One region of the Leuconostoc sp. S50 genome, then DNA from elsewhere that is predicted to be linked to it. Evidence: riboswitches for the same ligand, from Rfam matches in the RefSeq annotation. Region 1 holds a riboswitch; each other region holds the start of a gene.
The links. Region 1 has a riboswitch for thiamine pyrophosphate ahead of IAE53_RS02730 (hypothetical protein). Riboswitches for the same ligand answer to the same signal wherever they lie in the genome.
Positions count from the first base shown of each region.

Region 2: linked by a shared signal. The riboswitch ahead of IAE53_RS02460 (ECF transporter S component) and the one ahead of IAE53_RS02730 (hypothetical protein) in region 1 are both predicted to bind thiamine pyrophosphate.
Region 3: linked by a shared signal. The riboswitch ahead of thiT (energy-coupled thiamine transporter ThiT) and the one ahead of IAE53_RS02730 (hypothetical protein) in region 1 are both predicted to bind thiamine pyrophosphate.

Region 1 is NZ_JACVUE010000002.1:34,953-38,233, forward strand. Features, by position in the region: gene IAE53_RS02720 (2'-5' RNA ligase family protein) at 1-115, opposite strand, end outside; gene IAE53_RS02725 (NUDIX domain-containing protein) at 153-647, opposite strand; gene IAE53_RS02730 (hypothetical protein) at 769-1,467, opposite strand; TPP riboswitch at 1,572-1,660, opposite strand; gene IAE53_RS02735 (phytoene/squalene synthase family protein) at 1,721-2,605, opposite strand; gene IAE53_RS02740 (NAD(P)/FAD-dependent oxidoreductase) at 2,598-3,281, opposite strand, start outside.
Region 2 is NZ_JACVUE010000001.1:517,240-520,520, reverse strand. Features, by position in the region: gene IAE53_RS02470 (class I SAM-dependent methyltransferase) at 1-399, opposite strand, end outside; gene IAE53_RS02465 (DMT family transporter) at 469-1,410, opposite strand; TPP riboswitch at 1,569-1,658, shown strand; gene IAE53_RS02460 (ECF transporter S component) at 1,803-2,381, shown strand; gene IAE53_RS02455 (thiamine-binding protein) at 2,378-2,671, shown strand; gene IAE53_RS02450 (ABC transporter ATP-binding protein) at 2,708-3,281, shown strand, end outside.
Region 3 is NZ_JACVUE010000003.1:161,066-164,346, forward strand. Features, by position in the region: gene IAE53_RS04640 (MIP/aquaporin family protein) at 1-343, shown strand, start outside; gene IAE53_RS04645 (RluA family pseudouridine synthase) at 385-1,278, opposite strand; TPP riboswitch at 1,346-1,434, shown strand; gene thiT (energy-coupled thiamine transporter ThiT) at 1,504-2,058, shown strand; gene IAE53_RS04655 (MerR family transcriptional regulator) at 2,095-2,565, opposite strand; gene IAE53_RS04660 (glycosyltransferase) at 2,650-3,281, opposite strand, start outside.

The DNA.
Region 1 (3,281 bases):
ATACATGAGGTCGAATATGTGTATATAAGCTATCATGTTTTTGTCGAATCGACTGAATGGTTGCTTGATCAACTGAATTAAAGTCTGGAAAAATCAAAACAGAACGAAATTTCATTGCTACTCCTTTTAATATTGCACATCAAATAAACAGATTAATCACCATTTTCGCGTAGCCATGGTCGATCGCTAACCTCATTCTCAGTGATAATCCGATGCAAAGTTTTTTGCGCTTGAGGCACAAACATTGTCGGTTCCGGATGAATGGGTACAAATTGTAAGTCTAACGTTTCCGTCCCATCTTTTTGCAAAAATCCACCAACTTGTTTAACTTCAAAACCCATGCCAATCGTTTCTTGTGCATCACCCCAAGAATTTTTGTCCGTCACATTTGTAGCGATTCCCAAGACTCTGGTTACACAAACGTCAATATTCGTCTCTTCTTTGAATTCCCGTACAACTGCTTGCATTGGGGAATCGCCATATTCAAGATATCCGCCAGGAAATCCCCAACCAGCATCTGAATCCCAACGTTTTTCCAACAAAATAGCATCGTGAGCGTCATTCCATAAAACACCAAACGCAGAAACAAAAATCATGCCCTCATGACCAACTTTCTCTCGCATTCGCGCAATATAATTCTTATTCATGATGTAACCCCTTAATCAAAATTTTGTGCAACAAATCACTTTTCATTATAGCACTACGACGTATTAATTATGAAAATAATGATATTCGGGGATCACAAAAAAACCTGGGTCAAATTTCGATTTATTTGGATTGCGCAGTAGTGAAGCTGTCCCATTTTTCTGGCAATAATGTCATTTGCCAGAAACGTAATTCTTCTGCACTACTATACATAAATTGTTGCAACAACAAATCCATATCAAGTTCATCTTGATGTTTAATCACTAAATCATCCAATAATTGAATCATTTCATGAACGTACCCTTGAAATGTCTCATCAGCGTAGGAATTAACAAAGTCAATATAAATTTGTTGCGTGCCTTCTAAGTAGTCTTTTCTTGCTAACATTTCTTGGAAAATTTCTAGATATAACCATGGGCATGGTAGTAACGCTGCTAATGCATGCACTTCCCCATAACTATCAAAGGCATGATGCATGTGGCAAGTATAGTGATAAGTTGTTGGTAAAATTTCAGCCTTTTGAATCTCGTCATCAGTCATATTAAGACCTTGATATATCCCATTTTGCTGGTCAACATCATAAGCTGTAATTGCCTGAATGCCTGATTTTAAAGCACCAATAACTTGTGAATCCTGACTTGTCGCCAAAATTTTATCATAAATTGCTAAATAATTTTTGACGTAGTAATTATCCTGTATCAAATATGCCTTAAAGGCAGACAAAGGTAACGTCCCATCTTCAATGCCCTTAATAAAGGGGTGATTCTTGCTTGACAGCCAAAGTGAAGCTGACTTTTCGTGTGCTAATTCGCTAAATTTCATGATATTCTCCATTCTTTTTTATAAAATATCTAAAAACCCCAGCTCACTAAAATTGAGCTGGGGTCGCCAAAAAGCATCGCTAAATACAACATCATGATATTGATGTGGCTACTATAATATCTTCCTGCGTCAGTCTTAACTGCTTCAGGTTCAATGGGTATGATCTCAGCTCAAGGCACCCCAGATATCTTACATAAAAAATTATAGCACACGTATTGATTAATGAAGTAATAAATTTTAAGAACTATGAGAATTACTTTTCTATATCATACTGCCGCAGTAAATTATGATAGATAGCTATCTTCTTTTCTTGAGAAACAATTACTCGACCTGACATAACATCAAAGTTATTTTCTTCTATTTGCTGTAGAATTGCTTGATATGTCACCATTGCTAATTCTAATGACAGTTTGATTTTTTTATCAGTAAGCGGTGCGAGGCAAAAAATGCCATGCTCATAATTTATTTTTGCTATTTGGGCAATTTCTTTTACCACAATTTTCAATGAATGAGATGTTTCAAGTGAGACTAAATCTGCTTTTGAGACATTATTTTGCTCTAACAAATCTTTTGGCAAATATATTTTACCGGCTAGTGCATCTTCCTTGATATCACGCAATATATTGGTTAACTGCATGGCTTCACCGACTTTAATTAAATGAGGCCTAATTGCAGACGCACTCTTTCCTGACAAAATACGATAAATCATGCACCCTACTGTACCCGCCACTTGATAACAATAGTGTCGCAAATCAGCAATTGTCGAAACACTGTTTTTTTGCAAGTCAAACTCTTGTCCTGCAATCATATTCGACATTTCTGATTTGTCTATTTCAAACGTATTAAACACAAATGCCGCTTTTTGAGCGATACTTGAGCTCATGTTTAAATGTAATTGGTCAGTTTTTGATGCAAGCTGCCAGTCTTGAATCAGTGTATTAAAAGTAGCAACATCATAATTATCCGCCGCATCGTCTAACTGTCGCAAATAATCATATATTACAAAAATTGAAAAAGCTTGATATTCAGGAAGATTAGAGAAAGCAAAATAAAAAGAACTCGAATTATTTTGAATCACCGTTTGACTTGATTTTAAATAAGGTAAAACAGATTCAATTTCGAATTGTGGATTAATCATTAAAATCTCTCATCACTTCTTTTGCTGTTAATTCACCACTTGTTAAAACAATTGGTACGCCGGCACCAGGGTGAACGCTTGCTCCGGCAAAATACAAATTATCAATTGTAGCATGTTTATTGTGCGGTCTAAAATAGTTACTTTGCTTCAATGTTGGTTTCAGACCAAAAGTTGAACCAAAAAAACTATGATAACGATTTTCAAAGGTCTTCGGCGTAAATATTTTTTGATAAACAATATGTTCAGACAAATCAGGCATTTCAAGATCATGACTAACTTGGGTTATAACACTGTCTGCAAACCGCATAACATTGTCCTTATCCCAGTCATCATTTACTTTCAAGTTAGCAACGGGTACTAAAATGTAAAGTGATGACTGTCCAACCGGCGCAAAAGTTGGATCAATTGTGCTGGGATTATAGACATAAAATGACGGATCATCAGGTAAAATACCCGCCTCAATATCATTAATATTTTTCTCAAAATCATCAGCCATTTTGATTGTATGCAATTGTTTGCCATCATATTGCTTATCAATACCTAAATATAATAGGAAGCAAGACATGGAGTAATCTAATTTTTGAATCTTTTGAGGTGTATAACGCCCCTTCAAATTATCCTCCCTGGCTATTAACTCAGACATAGTATATGGGAAATCAGCATTAGCTACCACGGC
Region 2 (3,281 bases), on a different contig from region 1:
CCATGATCTGACAACATTCTCATCAGTATTTGGTTGTAAAATCAAAGTATTGTACTCATGTTTTTTTGACTGACCAGCTGACAAAATGTCTTGAATTAAAATGCCGCCCATGCCAGCAATTACAACTGTGTTAACCTTATCAGCTGTATCAATAGCGGCTAGACCATTCGCTAATCGCGCCTCAAGTTTGCCATTCAGATGTCGTTTGTTAATTTCATGTTGGACATTTTCAAACGGTCCCTGAGCAACTTCACCAGCTATGGCATGCTGGACATGATTGGTCAAGAGTAAATGTGCAGGTAAATAGGCATGATCTGAACCGATATCAGCAATTATTGCGCCTTGTGGCACGTGCTTAGCCACAGCTTCAAGGCGTGGCGAAAGATGAATACTATCCATAATGTTTCCTAAAAAAATTTTTTTACTCCTACAAGTATAGCAAAAAAGCCAGCTATGCGCTGACTTTCCTTATCCAAATTTTATCAGTAGCACACCGATTGCCATCGCCATAATACCAAATATTTGTGCCCGCGTCACTTGTCTTTGTGGTGAACGCCACCATCCAAATTGTGTGACAGCCATTGATCCAACGATTGAACCAAATAATCCCAAAGTCACCGTTACTCCTGCTCCCAGTTGTGGCACTAAATAGGCGGCTGCGAAAACAAACGCAGCGCCCAATACGCCACCAATGAACAACCAAAATGGCTGTTCATTAGCATGGAATGTTTTGGGTAAAAGAGACTTGTCACGAACCATGACAACCAAAAAAATCAAGATGGTGCCTGTCAAAAAAGAAAACACCGAGGCACCGACTGAGGAATGCATTAATTGTCCTAAGTGGCCATTGATGGCTTGTTGAATGGCTGAAATAGCACCTGCCACTATCCCCCATAAACGCCATAAATTCAACGCAACGGCGTTTTCATGATCTGTGTCACTTTTTTCTTCAACCTTAGCAAATCCTCGGCTCGCCAACACAACAGCAATATAAATACCTAAGAATAAAATCAAAATTCCCATCGATTTTAGCCAGGTTAAAGGATGTTGTTGTGCCCCAAAAAGCCCAAAAATATCAATCACTTCTCCCATCAAAACTTGGCCTAAAATTGGCAGAATAATCGTTTGGATTGCCCCTAATTTAGGAAACATTAAAATGTTAGATGTTAAAAAGAAGACACCCAAAATCCCGCCCAACCAAATCCACCACGGATTATGAGATAAAACAGTGCCAATAGGAACAATATGTTGACTAGTCCCAAAAAAGACGGCGATGAGAAATATTGTCCCGACTGTAAATGAAATTAAACTCGACCTAAATGGTGAACGCACCGCTGCACCTAATTTTGCATTAATAGCACTTTGATTAGCTAATAAGAATCCAGCAGCCAATCCAATAAAATAAAGCATCTCAATACAACTCCTAAACATAACTTATTAATTGCAACTCATGAATAATAAGTATACCCATAAGGACCATTTTTGCAAGCCAAACGACTTTCACCGCTTGCAGGCAAAAATGGATTGTGGTACACTCTGTTTGTGAGTTAATCACAAACAATTGAAAACACCAAAATCTGGGGTGCCAAACGGCTGAGATAATACCCATATAACCTGATCTAGATTATACTAGCGTAGGGAGATTTACTTTAATATTGATTGTATACAGACAAACTACCAATTCAGTCTGTTGTAGTATTTTTAATTGATATGATATCAAAGCCAATCTTCCCACGAAGATTGGCTTTTTGTATGTCTAACCTCATGGCGGTGTTTTCACAACAAATTCGGAGGTGTGCAACATGCATACAAAATGGTCACTTCGTGACGTCATCTTTATCGCACTCATCGCGGTGTTTTTCGGCTTTATTTTCTGGGCTTGGGCATTTGCTTATAATGTTATTGCAGCAATATTAACACCTATGGGTTTAAGTCCATACGCTAACGATGGAACAATTGGTCCATGGCTAATGGCTGGTCCAATGGCGGGATACATTATTCGCCGTGCCGGAGCTTCGATTATTGGCGAAACACTTGCAGGTACTATTGAAATGATTTTTGGCTCACAATGGGGTGTCATGAATATCGTTGCTGGTGCCATTCAGGGGCTCGGAACTGAAATTGGATTTGCTATTTTTGGATATCGACGTTGGGATAAAACTAGCTTAACAGCTTCTGTCATTACCGTCACAATTGTCACCTTTGGTTGGGACTTGCTTCGCAATGGCTATGCCCAATATTCATTAGGTCTGTTAGTTGGTCTATTTATCACACGCCTGATTTCATCGGCAATTTTTGCTGGTGTCATTGTTTACTTCACACAGAAGCTAATTGCTAAATCAGGTATTTTGACAACGCATCAATCAGAGGTGATCTCATGATTTCAAGTATTGCAGTACAAGTTTTGCCAATGACTGCCAACGAAAATGATGTGATTAAAATTGTTGATCATGTCATTGCTTATATTGATGCTAGCGGTGTTAATTACCAAGTTGGTGCGTTTGAATCGACATTAGAAGGCGATTACGATCAATTGATGGCAATTTTAGCACAATTACCAAAAGTTGCGGCCGAAATCACAGACATACCTGTAATGGTTTATAGCAAAATCAATATGGCGACGACTAGCGATGTACTTACAATAGCAAAAAAAACAGATAAATACAGATAAAGCGGTTTTTTCCGCGTACATAGGATACCATAAACCATGATTGTTACTTTAGAACACCTTAATTTAAGCTATGGCAAAACAAAAATTTTTGACGACTTGACATTGACCATTCAAGAAAATAGTTTCAACCTTTTGATTGGACCATCGGGTATTGGTAAATCTACTTTGTTAAAAATTATTGCTGGCCTGTTTCCTCAACTTAAAGGCACTGTTTTGGTTGACAATACCGCCATCAGCCAGCTACCAGCTAATCAGAGAGCGCAGTATGTTGGTTTTTTATTTCAAGATCCCGACACACAGTTTGCGATGCCTACCCCTTTTGAGGAATTGACGTTTACACTAGAAAACTTGCAAATTCCGTCTGATGAAATAGCTGAACGTGCAACAGCGGCGCTTAAATTTGTCGGCATCAAACAACTAGCCAATCAACAAATGAACACACTATCAGGTGGTGAAAAACAAAAAGTTGCTTTGGCAATTATTGTTGCGATGAAAAGTAAATTGTTACTACTAGATGAACCTTTCGCTAATGTTGATATGACAGCACGGCAGGAAATTTTAAAAAAAATAAAAACATTGCAGGCTGATGGTGTTTCAATTCTTGTTGCGG
Region 3 (3,281 bases), on a different contig from region 1:
TGGTCTTGGTCAAACAAACTTTGCTGATGGACAAGGCTGGTACGCTTTCGCCTTTGAATTGATTTTGACTTTCTTGTTTGTTTTGGTCATTTCAATTGTCACTAAATTGGCTAATGTACCGGCGCCATTGATTATCGGTTTGTGGTTAGCTGTTCTAATCATTGTTGCATTACCTATTACAGGTGGTGCTTTCAACCCTGCTCGTGCCTTAGGTCCTGCAATCTTTGTTCAAGGTAAAGCACTTGGTCACGTTTGGGTTTACCTAGTGGCTGATCTACTAGGTGGTGCTTTGGCAGCATTTGCCGCTAACTTCTTCAACAAGGGTGTTACGAAAGAAGCATAATGTTTTTACTAAAAAGAAGCTCATCACGAGCTTCTTTTTTATTATCGCAATTGCCGTGGAAAGTCATGAGGCAATGGACCTGTAATCGTTTTAACGCCACCATCAAAGGGTAAAGGTAGTTCAATGGTAGCTGAATGCAGCATCAATCTTGGCATATGACGCCCACCATATAGGTCATCCCCAACTATTGGATGACCTATACTAGCTAAATGAACCCTAATTTGGTGCATTCGTCCAGTATCCAAACGAATTCGTAATAGTGAATTTTGATAAACTGTATGTACATTAGTCCAATGCGTTACAGCAAATTGTGCTTCGGCGCCATTGACAGCACGTTTCCTGTCGTCTTTTGCATCAATGCCAATTGGTGTTTTAATTATTCCCTGTTTTGTCGGCATCACACCACTCACCCATGCCAAATAAGTCCGCGTAATTACCTTAGCAGATAATAGCTGGTCAAGTATTGGCACTACTAAAGGCGTTTTTGCAACAATAACGGCGCCGGAGGTAGCCCGATCAATTCGATGTACCATATAAGGCGACGCTTCTACATGGCGCCTTTGAAAATCACCGGCAACGTAATTCAGCAAAGTATCATCTTCTGTGGGTGAATGCGGATGCATTTTCATCCCCGCTGGTTTATCAATCACCACAAGATAATCGTTCTCAAATAAAGTTGTTACCTGCTGATTATAATTTGGTCGATAATTAGAACTACTCGTTCTAAAGTCGTCCTGATCAAACGTCATCACTAAGACATCGTTAGTTGCCAAATAGTAACTAGTCGGGACCATTCTGCCATTCACAGTGAAATGACGCTTAATTCTGAGAGCGCCACGAATACGCTTTGGAATGAGCCATTTGGTCCATAAGGCTTTCACTGATTGTCCTGCGTTATGCGGTGATATAATAAATTGATATTGCCATGTTGTCATAGGATAAGTGCCCACACCTTTAGTTGCTTAGCCCCTTAATTTGACTTTATTGTCATTTTAGTTATACTTAAATTATCTGGGGTGCCTTTTGGCTGAGATATACCCACTGAACCTGCTCATGATAATGCATGCGAAGGGAGATACCACATTGTTTAGCTCATTAATGGCGCAACCTGTAAATTCTCTTGACGGTTGCGCTTTTATTTTTTTGGAGATATGAAGTCTATGCAAAATTCTCGTTCCCGCGTCATCGCTGAAGTGGCTATATTTGCCGCCTTGGCTGTTGTTTTCGATTGGTTGACCCTATTTAAAATGCCACAAGGTGGCGCTGTAACCTTGTCACTGGTCCCAATATTATTTGTTGCATACCGTCACGGTGTAAAAGCCGGTATGATTACTGGATTAATTGTTGGTATAGTGACTTTTATTTTAAATCCGTACTATTTAAATCCATTACAAGTATTTTTTGACTATTTCTTTGCCTACACGCTAGTTGGTCTCGGCGGATTGTTCGAAAGCCAATTAAAATATGCACTCCGTCGAGATGCAACAAGGCAAGCAATGATACTCATATCAATTGGTGCCCTATTAGGTGGTTTGGGTCGCTTTTTTGGTTCCTTTTTGGCTGGTGGTTTCTTTTACGGCGCATTTGCCCCTAAAGGACAAAATCCGTGGCTTTACTCACTAATTTACAACGCAGCTTATGTTATCCCACAAATCCTGTTGACGATTGTTGTACTGATTATTTTGCTTCGCGTTCAACCAAAAATGTTCAAATAAAAAGCCAGTTATTATAACAATTCTGAAGGGAAGCTGTTATAATAACTGGCTTTTTCTCGTGATTGGAGACTCGCGTTTATCAACAACCCGATACTTTACTTTGCCAGATTCCAGATAGACGTACAACAATTGTGTCTCATCGTCATCAAAATAACCCAAATTTACAACAACACGACCCTCATATTCTTCAATACCTTGAAAGGCTTTTTTCATAATGTGATGAATAATCATGGCACTTTCAAGTTGTTCATTAGCCTTATCAACAGCGTCATGTAGACTGTCACCATCATCTAAGTTTTGTTTGATTATCGCAACCTTAATAAACGCTCGAAAGCCATATAACCGAGATTCTTGTTCATCTTCTCGATCGATCGCTTGAACATATCCTTGCTTTTCCCAATAACGAAGTTGCCGTGTCGAAATATTTGTCATACGTGCTAACTCGCCAATACGGAATTGTAAATGATCAAGAGACGGTTTTTTAAAATTTTCTTTGTCAAAATTCATGTCTGTGCCTCTAGAAATAGTGTTCTTTGTCAACTAAGTTGCTAAACACCCCTAATATCTATTTAAATATAGCACATTCCTTTGTTAAAACAAAGCCTGCCACTGTTCTAAAATTGGGCCCATTTCAAAATCTTCTACTCGTTGTAATGAAATATTAGCATAGTATTGTCGCTCTTTTTGAGTACTTAATAGTGGTTGAATAGCTGCTAACAAACCATCAACATCGCCATTCTCGACTAAAATGCCGTATTTACCACCGTCTAGTACCTCCGCAGAACCGGTATTTTTCATTGCGACAATTGGTAACCCAAAGCTCATCGCTTCAGCCAAAACCAATGGCAATCCTTCCCAACGAGACGTCTGTAAGAAAATACTAGCATCACGGTAATGTTGTCGTAATGCCTCATCTTTTAGCCCACCACGGTAAATAATTTTATCGTGCGCCGCATATTTTTCAATTAAGCCTTGAAAAGTTGCCATATCTTCTGGTAGTCCATTACCTGCAATTGCCAGGCGCCAATCATTTGGTAATTTTGAAGCCAATTTCACAGCAAAATCGATGCCTTTATGCTGAATCGCAATTCGAGCTGTAAAGGCAATGATATGCTGTGACAAATCAGCACGACCATTTGGTGTGATAGTCAACGGATTCCATATTTTGACGGCGTGCTTATTGTAGGATTTAAAGCCGGCCAAATCGTAGTCTGTTAACACAA